4 regions of the Microcoleus sp. A6-C6 genome follow, and region 3 is predicted to be linked to each of the others. Evidence: riboswitches for the same ligand, from Rfam matches in the RefSeq annotation. Region 3 holds a riboswitch; each other region holds the start of a gene.

Region 1 (3,144 bases), on a different contig from region 3:
AGTTATCATTTTTCTCAAATATCGCCTTTATTTGGTCGATTAGCTCGATCGCCAGCGGTACGCCAAGCTGCAATTGTTCCAAGACATCCCGCTGAGCAAAAACGGTTTCCGGTGTTCCTTCTAGAATCAATTTTCCGCGATCCATCACAAACACCCAATCAGCCCAGCGGTAGATGAAATCGAGGTCGTGACTTGCTAAAAGGATGGTAGTTCCGGCTGCGTGGATTTGTTGCAGCAAACCGATGAGTTGTTTGGTGTGGCGCGGATCGAGATAGGCGGTAGGTTCGTCTAACAGCAGGAGTTTGGGTTTGAGAATCATGATATCTGCGATCGAAACGCGCTTTTTTTGTCCTAAACTGAGGTTATGGATTGGTTCGCGGGCGAGTTCGCTTAAGTTGAATTGCTCGATCGCCTTTTCCACTTTTTCAGCAATATCAGATTCCGGCAATCCTAGATTGTACAATCCGTAGGAGATATCTTCTTCTACTGTGGAAGCGACTAATTGATGTTCGGGATTTTGAAAGACGAGTCCGATTTGTTGGCGCAGTTGCGTGAGATATTTGCGATCGTAGCGGAAGGGTTCGCCTTCCCAGCTAATCATGCCATGTTGCGGTTGGTACAAGCCATTTGCTAGCAGAAACAAGGTGGTTTTGCCGCAGCCGTTTTGACCGATGAGTCCGCAGCGCTTCCCAGCGGGGATTTTGAGGCTTAAATCTTGAATTGCTACTCGCGAACCGCAGGGATATGAGTAGGAAGTGCGATCGAATTCGAGAATTGATTGAGACATATATTGATAATTAGATAAGATAAGATAAGATAAGATAAGACGGCGAATGGAATTCGCGACTATATAAACGATGTCCGCCTCCGCGGACTGAAGAAGATAACGTAATTTTAAGGGCTTTTCTTCAACCCGCGGAGGCGGGTTTTGTCTGTATAGACGCGGTTTCAACCGCCGATTCTTCTATTAACCGCGTTTATCTTTTTCTATCAACTGCCAAAGTTGAATCTCATAACAAAGATGCTGTTCAAAAAGTTGACTCGCCTCCAATCCTTCAACCACCAATTTTTTAAACCAGCGACGAAATATCCAACGCAGGAATTTATGAATTGGCGGAACTGCGATCGAAATTAAATCCGCAACATAAATCATTGTGTTCAGTCCATACCTGCGGAAAGTATCGACATATAGGTCAATTGTTGGTAAAATATGAGTGGAAATATCCTCAGCTTTTACTAAATTAAACCCCGCTTGCATTAATGCAGTTTCCAGCTCTTTGACAACATGACAATTAGAAAACATTCCTTCTGTATAATTAGGATTAGATCGCATCATATCCGCAAGCAGTACGTAGCCTCCAGGATTGAGTACAGTCGCCGCACCTTTAGCTATATCGACAGCAGACATATATTGGCTACTTTCGCTAAAGAGAACCAAATCGTAGGAGTGGGTGGCTTGGAAGTCTTCAAATTTGGTGAGGTGGAAGATGGCGCGATCGCCTGTACACTTGAGAAAGCGCTGTTGTTGGAACGGATCGGGCGCGAGTCCTTCCACTGCAAAAGCGCGATCGAGCAAATAAGCCGCATTTCCACCAATCCCGCATCCTACATCCAGCACAGTCTTGACTTCTTTGGGGATAAAATCTAACAATTTATCTGTGTAAGCTTGCTGAGCGTTGCGCAGGCGTGCGATCGTGAGTTCATCAGCAGGAACCGGCAGAGTCTTCCAATAGCCGTAATGAAGATAGGGCGAATCTGTCAGCCCCAAATAGTAATTCAGCGCTGCATTTTGGTAGCGAGTTACTTTGGAAATAGAAATTGATGTTTGCTTCGACATGGAGAGAATCGGGTAAATTTTAAGATTTCCGGGAGGGTTGAAATTCTTCCCAGCGCTTGCATATATGTTAATAGCACTGAATGGCAGAAATTTTCAACTTTTGCCACAAAATCCAAAATTCCCTTGTCATTCGCGATCGACAAACCGACAACAACAGCAGATTAATTGTAAAAATACTGAACTAACCATCATCTATACCTCGCAGATGAAAACAACAGGTAAACAAATCGGCGGGCATCCTGACTCGGAGATTTAACTATCCTAGTATCATCTCATTACAGTTGCGGGACAGCGCCGGATTTTCACCGAACTTTCCCCCTTGCGTCTGATGGCTGTTCTCCATCAGAGCCGATCGATCTGCCGAGATATTAGCACTATTTTAGATATTTCACAAAATACTGATTCTGTTGGGCGATCGCCCATTTACCACATTTTTCATAATTCTTTCATTTTTAGGGGTTCTGTGATAAATTCAAAAAATGAAAAGATTATGAAAATCAGCGATCGTCGATCGGGCTGTCTGCCGTAATCTGTGGCAAATTTAGCTAGCATTTTGAAATATATGCCCAAAAATCCTCAAATTCTCACTCCATCTCGCCCTTTCCCCCTATCCCTCCTCTCCTCTCCCGTTTGGAAACAGTATCAGATAATTGGGTTGGGGCTGCTGCTGGGAGTGTGCGTCAGCGGGTGCAACACTCAGACGACGGTTGAGCCTCCAACCAATCAAAATCGAGCTTCTAGCCCAACCGCCACCGATTCGACCCGAAAAGACAAAAAAGTTATTCTCACCACCTTCACGGTGCTAGCAGACATGGCGGAGAACGTCGCCGGTGACAAGGCAACTGTTCAATCCATTACCAAGCCAGGGGCGGAAATTCACGGCTATGAAGTCACTCCCAGCGACTTAACACGAGGGCAAAAAGCCGATTTAATTTTAGACAATGGCTTGAGCTTAGAACGCTGGGCAACTCGATTTTATAACAGTTTTCCCAAGGTTCCTCACATTACTTTGAGCGAGGGAGTCCAACCCGTTAATATTGCTGGCGATGCCTATCAAGGTAAACCAAATCCCCATGCTTGGATGTCGCCCAAAAATGCTTTGATTTATGTTGATAATATTCGCAAGGCTTTAGGAAATATCGATCCGGCTAATGCTGCAACCTATGACGCAAATGCCGCCAAATACAGTGAACAAATTCGGGCGATCGACGAAAAACTCAAACAAGCTATTTCAGCCATTCCCCCGGACAAACGCTACATAGTAAGTTGTGAAGGCGCTTTTTCTTACCTTGCCAACGATTACGGTT
Region 2 (3,144 bases), on a different contig from region 3:
ATCGAGGCGATCGGGCGATTTGTTAAACTAAAAGTCTCAACATCCGCCAGCGCCCAACCCAAACGCGCGCAAATCAGACTAAAAGCCGATGCTGCGGGAATTATTGTCATTTCGGCGATCGGAATTTGGCGCGACAGCGTGACACCAATCCCGTGACACATCGGATCGCCACTTGCGAGCACGCAAACAGACTCTCCTCGACGGCTGATGATGCTGTCAACTGTTGTTTGTAGTGGTGAAGCCCAAATTAATTTTTCGCGGGTGTCGTCTGTTGGTAGCATTGCGAGGTGGCGCGCGCCCCCGACAACGATTTTAGATTGATCGAGTAGGGAAAGGGCGATCGGGCTCAATCCCAAAAGTCCGTCTTCGCCAATCCCCACCACCGAAAGCCATTTGTCCATTGAGTTTTTACTGTTAATTACAACTTATCAATTCTCAAGAATAATATGGGATTTTTATTCATAATTCTTGCTTCTACTTGCCTCATTCCCAGTCTTTCTGCTACTTTTTGCGACTCGATGTTTGGGCGATTCCCTACGGGATAGCTTCGCTTCACGCAGCTTGCGACAACATACTCAAAGCCAAGTTCATCAATAGATACAAAAAAAACCAATATTAAATATGAAGAAAAAAGAGAACGAAGTAATCGGGTTCGGCTGCGTAACTGCGATTGTTCTGTTATTCGGATTCACAGGTATTACGGTATGGGAGAACCGAGCATTTCTACGTCTAGTTGACGGTCCCCCTTGCCTTTACTACGATTCTTCGGAAGTAAATCCTTTAATTGTGGGTCAAACGACTAAGCTAAAAATCGCGAGTACCGACGACCCTTCAGGGTGTAATGTACGAAATACGCAGTCCGAGAAACAGTGGGTGTGGTCGTCTGACAATGCAGGAATCGTCAAAGTTTCCTCAAAGGGAATTGTGACTGGTATTGCGCCGGGAGAGTTTTCCGTCTTCGCAAAAAAAGGTGGAGAAGAAACACTCTCTATGTCCGGTATTGTTTACCCGCCTGATTGGACACTTCGGATTCTACCAGAAGTTGCAACCGTCCGCGTGGGCGATCGCATTACCTTTAAAATGTTTGTCTCCGATTCAAAGGGGAGATTGCTTCCGCCAGTAACTTATTTCCGATTTTCGACTACAGACTATCAGCAACCGATACCTGGTGCACCCAGCAAATCTCCCAATCTGGAGCCGTTGCTTGCTCAAACGCAATCAGCGGGCACATTTCAAGCGCTGCGACCGGGAACTGTTACTATTACTGGGGCAATGGGCGATCGCACTAGCCAAGCCAAATTAACCATAAAATAACAAGTATCGTTGCATTGGTATGAATCTGGGCCAGCGAATCAATTTAACTGAGTCCTGGATGCACTTTAACCAAAGAAACCGGGTTTTTTAGCGAATCTGCGGTCTGCAACCTTTATATTTTTGTAAAAAAGTCTGTTTCTCGCTATTCCTCTGAAAACTATACAAAATTAGCGGGCATTTGTTAAGAAAGTTGAGAATTTTCGCTGCGGGCGATCGACTTGTGATACATTTCTTAAACCTGAAAGCGGGAAAGTCCGGTGCAATTCCGGCGCTGTGCCGCAACTGTGAGAGTCAGAATGCCGATTTCGGGGCGCGTTTTGCGCGTTTACTTGTAGGTTCCCTGCGTCGCACGGGGAAGGAGATTATTTGTTAGTTTTGACTGATTTACCGACTTGTCCGGGCCTATTCTCCGGTTCTCGCGCCCGCGACGGAATATTATCGAGGATGCGGATTCCGGGGGGAATTTTAAGCGTACAACAATGTTGGTCGATCGCCAATTTAGTCGATCGCTACAGTACCGGCTGTTTGCAAATCACAAATCGCGCAAATTTGCAAATTAGAGAATTGCACTCAGAAATTCCCCCAGAAGTTTGGCAAGATTTGCAGGAATTGGGATTAGCGTCTCGCCGCGTTGAAGTTGACCCGATTCGTAATATGATGGCAAGCCCAACAGCAGGAATCGACAGACAGCAGTTACTCGATACTCGCCCCCTAGTGAAAGCTTGGGATGATTACCTGCAAACTCATCCTGAGTTATCGGAACTTTCCGCTAAATTCAGCATTGGTTTTGATGGCGGGGAATTAGTCTCAATCCGCAATTTACGGAACGATATTTTATTAGTAGCAGAAAGCATTCCGACAAATTATGAAATAGTTTTCCGCCTACATTTAAACAGCAATACAGCAATTATTCTCGAACAATCGCAAACTATTTCAGTATTAGCAGCCCTCGCTAATGTCTATCTGGAATACACCAAAAATCGGCCGCGAATTGAGGGCAAAAAACCGCGCTTGCGGCACTTGCTAGCCGATTGGGGCGTTGAAAGTTATCTCGAAAAAGTAGAGACAAAATTGCCGTTTCCCTTGAGGCGAAGCGCGATCGAACTTTCAGAAAGAGCGATCGAACCTAACGCCAATCTCGGCATCCACCGTCAGCAACAGTCGGATTTCTCCTACATCGGCATTGCCCTGCCTTTAGGCAAGCTAGAATCAAAGCAACTGCGGAATTTGGCAAACTTAGCCAAAAATCTCGCCAACGGCACTCTGAGGCTTACACCGTGGCAAAATCTGGTGATTTCCGACATCCCCAACTCCCAAGTTTCTGAGGTCAAACAGCAAATCGCCGATTTAGGATTGCACTCATCCGCAACTAACCTAGATTCCTGCTTAGTTGCTTGCGCCGGTAGCAGCGGCTGCGCGTCGGCGGCGACAGATACTCAAAGTCACGCCCTAGAAATGGCGAGGGATTTAGCGCAAAAACTGACGATCAACCGATCGATCAACATCCATTTCAGCGGCTGCGAAAAATCCTGCGCCCAACACCAGCCAATAGACATCACCCTAATAGGAATTCAGATTGAGCAGGGAAACCAGACGATCGCAGGTTACAACATTTATGTAGGTAAAAAAGACTTGCCCTTTGGACGGCAAATCTTCCCCGCTGTGACTGTCACCGAGATGCCCCGCGCGATCGAGCAAATGCTTCGAGTATATCAGCAGTTGCGAGAACATCGGGAGTCATTTGGCGAATTTTGCGATCGATGGGCGATCGACAAATTGCAGAAATTACTTAGCCCAGAAAATCAGAATTAAAACAAAAAATATCCATTA
Region 3 (3,144 bases):
TTCAATTGCCAAAGCTTGCTGAAAAGCTGCTAAACTGGTATCATACAATTTAATGATTTGAGTGCTATATTTTGTCCAAGCATCGGCGCTACTTTGATACAGTTCGATCGTACTTAAGTTTAAAATACCGTATTCCGTCCAAGCGTCCGCTGAAGCTCGATCGAACTTAATATTGGCATTTAGTAACACTTTTTTGATCGTTGACAAAAGTTCCCTCGGCTGCCAAGGTTTGCTAACATACGCTTCGGCGCGATCGATCGCCCTGGAGAACAAAGCTAACTGCTGTCCCTTCCCGGTTAAAAATACGATCGGTATATTCCGAGTTTCGGGATTAGCTTTAATTAAACGGCAAACTCCGTAACCGTCCATGCGGGGCATTACGATATCTAATAATACTAAATCTGGGGAATTTCTTCCAACTTTATCCAGCGCTTCCACACCGTCTGATGCTTGAATTACATTTAATCCGCTGCATCTCAACTGATGTGAAATGCACTCCCGCTGGCTGCGGGAATCTTCCACCACTAAAACTGTACTCATCACTCCCACCCGGTTTCTGATGTAAACTTGTTCGCTGCTTCGAGTTGCCCTGATAAAATTATTTTACCCACATTGGATTATTTTGTTATCACTGGCGAGCTAGATTTACTCAAATTGCAACAAATCTTAAACTGGGAAGTGCAGGCGATATTGATCGCCAAATGCTGGTTGCCAATACGCGGACAATTGTTGAAGGTTTGGGTGGCAAATATTCGGCTTTGGCGTTGCTGATTTACGGTATGAACGGCTAAATATGCAAATCATAAAAACCATTGTCCACAAAGCTTCTGGATTTTTGCCTAATTCTTTTTCATACCCTGATTAAGCAACGCCGAATCTTAAAGATGCAGGCAAATGATTTCGATCGGGACTTACGCATCGAAACCAAAGAAACCGGGTTTTTGCCTAATTTGCTGGCTGGAACGAAGGATTTTGGTAAAAAACCCGGTTTCAAATCGCGCTTGCGTCCAAGATTATTGATGATATTCGATCGCCAGACTTGATTTTAGGGGTTGCATATTTTGAAAAATGTGCTATGGTATGACCTAATCGGTTCTTGTGGAGATCACCCACCAGAGGAAACGGGGAAAGTCCGGTGCGAACCCGGCGCTGTCCCGCAACTGTGATGAAGCGTATAGTCGTTTCTTAGTCAGGATGCCCGCCGATTGTATTGTTCAATTTAATCCATCTGCGAGGTACGGATGTCTTCAGCATTTTGTTTTCAATTCGATTCGATTTTAGAGACGCTGCGCGATCGGCTATTATGCTCCTTAACCCGTGAGAAACCTGTGGTGGAATTGGTTTCTAGGGCGACACAGTGAGTTAAAAAAGTTAGCCTCAACAGCATTATCTAGTTTTAGATGCAAGAAATATTACTGGGCTTTTGCCTGCTGTAATTTCTAACAGCTTTGTTATGGCTATGTTGGAAGTTCAGATAATTTTGTCTTGGATGCGTCACATTGCAATCTGATGGCATTGCTATAGAAAATTCAGCATCGGATACCCTTATTTTCCGACAAATTTTCTATGGAATGTCAAAAACTCAACTGGATAATTCAGAAAATATCAATAGTAAAAATTCAGTCAATTGCGATCGCTCTTTGTACTGATGACTCTATTTATTGATTAACCATACTTAGGAAAAATTATGTCAATTTCAACTGCAACCATTGGATATCCTCGCATTGGTAAAAATCGTGAAGTCAAGAAGGCACTAGAAGCCTTTTGGAGTAACAAATTAAATGCACATAATCTACTGCAAACAGTCAGAAAACTAGAAATAGAAAACTGGCAAACACAGCTAAAATCAGGTATATATCGCATCGGTGTTGGCGATACTACCCTCTACGATCATGTTCTGGATTGGACAGTTCGCCTGGGGTTAATCCCCGATCGCTTTCAGCATTTATCAGGTTTAGATCGCTACTTTGCAATGGCGCGGGGCAAAGAAGGAATACCGGCGCTAGAAATGACTAAATGGTTCGACACCAACTATCACTACCTGGTACCAGAAATTCCCTCAGAATGGCAGCCTGCCGATTTCAGCGACTTTCTAGAAACAGTTAATCGCGCTCAAACTTTATTAGGCGAAAAAGTAAGACCTATTGTCTTAGGCCCCATTACTTTACTGCGATTGAGTCGGTTTGATATACCCTTAAATGAAGCAGTTTCAAGATTGCTAGAGCGTTATATTGCGTTGCTGAAAGCATTAAAAAACTTGGGTATTTCTGAAGTTCAAATTCACGAACCTGCTTTGGTTATGGGGGATGCTGGCCAATTCAAAGAAGCCTTTGAGTCAACCTATAGTTCCTTCGCTGAAATTAAACTTCCCATCGATTTAGTTACTTACTTTGATGATTTGGGAGATACCTATCCTTGGGTGATGCAGTTACCAGTTGCTGCAATTAGCTTAGATTTCACTCGCGGACGCAATTTGGAATTGCTTAAAGAACAGGGATTTCCTGCTGATAAACGATTGGGTGTGGGAATTGTAGATGCTCGCAATATTTGGCAAATTCGTCCAGAAGAAGTGCTACCAGTGCTGCAAGATATTCAGCGAATTACGCCCGATATTGTAATTCAGCCGTCGGCATCATTGCAGTTTGTTCCCTACGATGCCGCACGGGAAACAAAGTTGCCAGAACCTCTCCGCAACGTGTTGAGTTTTGCCGAACAAAAACTGCAAGCTGTGAAGTTTTTGGCACGCAGTTTAGCCGGAGAAGAAACTGGAAGCGATCGCGCTAAAATTAGCGAGGCTTGGACAACCTTCGAGAAATTTAGCCCGACCAATATTGCCGTGCAGTAACGTCTAAAAAGCTTGACAACGAATGACTTTCAACGCAAATTATCCTACGGTTTGCGGCTATCAAAACAGATTTCTCTGCCCATTTTTCCCACTACAACGATCGGCTCGTTTCCTCAAACCCCGGAAGTGCGACAACTGCGGCTGCGCTACAAAAAGGGTGAATTGAATCAGGAAAACTATCAAACTGCGATCGACGCTCAAATTGCCGAGAGCATTAAAATTCAAGAAGAAATTGGGCTAGATGTGTTAGTGCATGGCGAATTTGAGCGCACCGATATGGTGGAATATTTCGGACAACA
Region 4 (3,144 bases), on a different contig from region 3:
TAATTATTCTTCTGAGGGTAGTCTGCTCGTCAATCCGATTATGAAAAATCCTATAAACTATCATGCAACACAAATAAACTATCATGCAACATAAATTGCTTAGGAAAATAAAAAATGCTGCATTGAAAGCCTCATCGAATATCATTGCCACGAAAGAAAACAATGCAAACAATGCAAATAATAAAAATTGCCCGATAATAGCAATAATCATAGCCAAATTCCTATTCATCATACTTCCAAGTGCAGCTCCACATAAACTAAAGAATATCAGCGCAATTACCATCCCTATCGAGGCAGCAATTGATAGAATTGTATTGTTCGATAGGGGTAAATTACGAATAACTTCAGTAACAACAGACAAAACGAAAAAATATAAAATTAATCCTATTAGCGATCCTAATACTCCTCCTACCCAAGTTTTTTTATTTCCATGTGATTCTGCTAAGAGTGTGATTTCAGCAACTGCAAATCCATAGACTAAGCTCATAATAATACCCAAAGCAATCTCATAGTTGCTGCCCATACTAAATAGAAAGCCGAATAACACCAACCAGCAGATCAAAATCAGGTTGCCCTTAGACAATAAAGTAGTTAGTTTTGGTATAGGAAGGAGAGCTGTTGTGACTTTAATTTTGAGTTGATAAGTGTCGGGTTCGGAATTTGTATGGAAGATTATATAGCGCTCATAAGCTTGACTTGCCAACAATTGTTTGGTATCAACTAGGATTTTGACATCAAAATTATTGCTCTCAAATTTCTGCGGCTCAAACGAGATCCAAGGGTGATCGTAAGGTGTATGCGGCGGATCATTCGGATGCGGCGCGACTTCCCATCTGCCACAAAGCATTGTATCGGGAATTGGGTTGCTAATTGCGATGGTTTGTGTTATTGTTTCTCCATATTCTGTAGCGGCAAATTCCAGCGTATCGCGCTCAAGCCTCACTTTCGGCAAGCTACTAACATCCAGAGATTTCAGAACGGCTAAAGCCTCAGTCGCTGACTGATGTCGATCCTGCAATCTCGGTGCTACCATCCTGTCCAGCCAGTTCATCCAACCCTGCTGCAATGGCGGTACTAAATGCCGGAAATGAATGCTATAATTATCATCAATTAAGTTACCGACATCCACGGATTTTGTACCTGTTAATAGGCAAATCAGCGTCGCCCCCAAGCCGTAAAGGTCGGATGCTTGTGTTAATTGTCGGTTAAACATTTGCTCTGGTGGCATGAATCCCATTGTGCCTTTGACAACGCTGCTGGCGGCGATGTTTCCACCTCCTAAGCGGGCAAAACCGAAGTCTACTAAGTAAACATTTAACTCGTCATCGATTAATAAGTTCTCTGGTTTGATGTCGCGGTGGATTACGGACGGTTTTTGGGATTGCAGGTAAGCTAGAATTTCTAAAGTGGCGATCGCAATTTGTTTAATATCCGGCGGCGAGAAAGTCCGGGCGATCGCACATTCGGCATTTTTGTATTCCTGCACCATGCAAAATCCGCTGTCAGTCCCGAAAGCATCGAGATAGCGGGGAATTCCCGGGTGTGCGAGCTTTTTGAGCACTTTGATTTCTTGTTCGTAAGCATCGTATTCCGCCCAGCTAGCACCTAATTGGGCGAATTGAAATTGCTTAATAACAACGGGCTTATTTGTGTTAATTTTTGTAGCGAGATAGGTGACGCGCCCGCCCAGACTGTTGTATCCGAGTTCGCTGGTTAGTTGATAGCCGTGGGTGGAAAAGTCGGGGAAGGTGTTCATAAGGTTTGTAGTGAGGACTTCAGTCCGCAGAAATATCAGAGGACTAAAGTCCTTACTACGAACGGGGTTAATTTATGTGGGTAGATATTAAAAATCGCTGTTACCAACATAACTTTTTTGGGAAAGGGCGGCAAGTGTGGTAAGATTTGAATTTGCGATCGGTTCTAGCGGGGAGCAGCCGCCAGAGGAAACGGGGAAAGTTCGGTGCAAGTCCGGCGCTGTCCCGCAACTGTAATGAAATCCTTGTGGTTTCTCAAGTCAGAATGCCCGCCGATATCTAACTCACTTTTACACGCATCTACGAGGTATGGATGATGAATGGAACTAACACGGCTGTACGCACAAAACACTGTCTTTTAGTTTGTACTGCTTGCGCTAGTGTTTGGAAAGATGGCAAGCGCGAAGGTAAAAGTGGCGGCCAACAATTCATGGAAGATTTATCGAAACTCGCTAAAGATTGGAAGTTTTCAGATGAATTTGATATTCGGGAAGTTGAGTGTATGAGTGCTTGCAGTCATGCTTGTGCCGTGTCTTTTGCTGCTGCTGGAAAGTATACTTATTTGTTTGGTGATTTGCCTGCCAATGAGCCGGAAAGCGTCGAGGCTGTGCTTGAATGTGCGAGTCAATATTATGCTAAGCCGGATGGTTTGTTGCCTTGGTCTGAGCGTCCTCAAGCTTTGAAAAAAGGTGTTTTGGCGAAGATTCCACCGCTGGGAAATTAGAGATAAGGAACGAAAATTTGGCGTTGCTGAACTTGAGTATGAATTGACTTTTTTTACCATTGAGTAAAACATAGACTTTTTGGGTCGTTGAGGTTTTGGGTAGAACTTAATTCATACCGTCAATCAGCAACGCCAAGTCCTCACTAAGAACCTGCTGTTTATGCTTGCATTCTCAGCCAGCTAAACACTTGTTCGGCAGTGATACTCATGGGAATCATTTCGGGCACGGGAACGACATCGCTACCTTCGCAGAATTGCGGTTGTTGATTGGGTAAAAATACTAAAATTGATCGATCGCCTGGATCGACTAGCCATCCCAACTGACAATTATGTTGCAGACAGTGAATATTTTTTTTAGTTACGCGATTTGAGCTTTGTTGTGGCGACAGGATTTCGATCGCCCAATAGGGTGCAATTAGCACATCATCCAACGGTTCGCCGTTCTCATCAAATTGAATCTGTTCCCACAATAGTACCGCAACATCGGGAACAATCGATCGCCCGCCAAACGTACACCGCAACTCAGGAAAAGCATAAGCTATCTTGGGAGTTTCAGTCACACAATTAATTTCGTTGCAGCTTCTTAATTGCAATAGGCTGTGCTTTGTTTTCGGCATAGGTTTTTGGACGATCTCGCCTTCAATGTATTCGCTGGCTGGTTTCGTT

The links. Region 3 has a riboswitch for cobalamin ahead of QUB52_RS13390 (hypothetical protein). Riboswitches for the same ligand answer to the same signal wherever they lie in the genome.
Region 1: linked by a shared signal. The riboswitch ahead of QUB52_RS10475 (class I SAM-dependent methyltransferase) and the one ahead of QUB52_RS13390 (hypothetical protein) in region 3 are both predicted to bind cobalamin.
Region 2: linked by a shared signal. The riboswitch ahead of cobG (precorrin-3B synthase) and the one ahead of QUB52_RS13390 (hypothetical protein) in region 3 are both predicted to bind cobalamin.
Region 4: linked by a shared signal. The riboswitch ahead of QUB52_RS03550 (DUF1636 domain-containing protein) and the one ahead of QUB52_RS13390 (hypothetical protein) in region 3 are both predicted to bind cobalamin.

What each region holds. Positions count from the first base shown of each region.
Region 1 covers NZ_JAUBVR010000019.1:23,454-26,597, reverse strand. The annotation lists gene QUB52_RS10480 (energy-coupling factor ABC transporter ATP-binding protein) at 1-787, opposite strand, end outside; gene QUB52_RS10475 (class I SAM-dependent methyltransferase) at 968-1,837, opposite strand; cobalamin riboswitch at 2,050-2,205, opposite strand; gene QUB52_RS10470 (metal ABC transporter substrate-binding protein) at 2,370-3,144, shown strand, end outside.
Region 2 covers NZ_JAUBVR010000083.1:18,614-21,757, forward strand. The annotation lists gene cbiE (precorrin-6y C5,15-methyltransferase (decarboxylating) subunit CbiE) at 1-401, opposite strand, end outside; gene QUB52_RS24610 (hypothetical protein) at 622-1,314, shown strand; adenosylcobalamin-variant (AdoCbl-variant) riboswitch at 1,545-1,624, shown strand; gene cobG (precorrin-3B synthase) at 1,681-3,126, shown strand.
Region 3 covers NZ_JAUBVR010000027.1:73,519-76,662, reverse strand. The annotation lists gene QUB52_RS13400 (response regulator) at 1-540, opposite strand, end outside; gene QUB52_RS13395 (hypothetical protein) at 885-1,043, shown strand; cobalamin riboswitch at 1,074-1,220, shown strand; gene QUB52_RS13390 (hypothetical protein) at 1,688-2,845, shown strand; gene metE (5-methyltetrahydropteroyltriglutamate--homocysteine S-methyltransferase) at 2,858-3,144, shown strand, end outside.
Region 4 covers NZ_JAUBVR010000004.1:75,766-78,909, reverse strand. The annotation lists gene QUB52_RS03555 (serine/threonine protein kinase) at 1-1,756, opposite strand, end outside; cobalamin riboswitch at 1,899-2,045, shown strand; gene QUB52_RS03550 (DUF1636 domain-containing protein) at 2,068-2,478, shown strand; gene QUB52_RS03545 (Uma2 family endonuclease) at 2,637-3,144, opposite strand, start outside.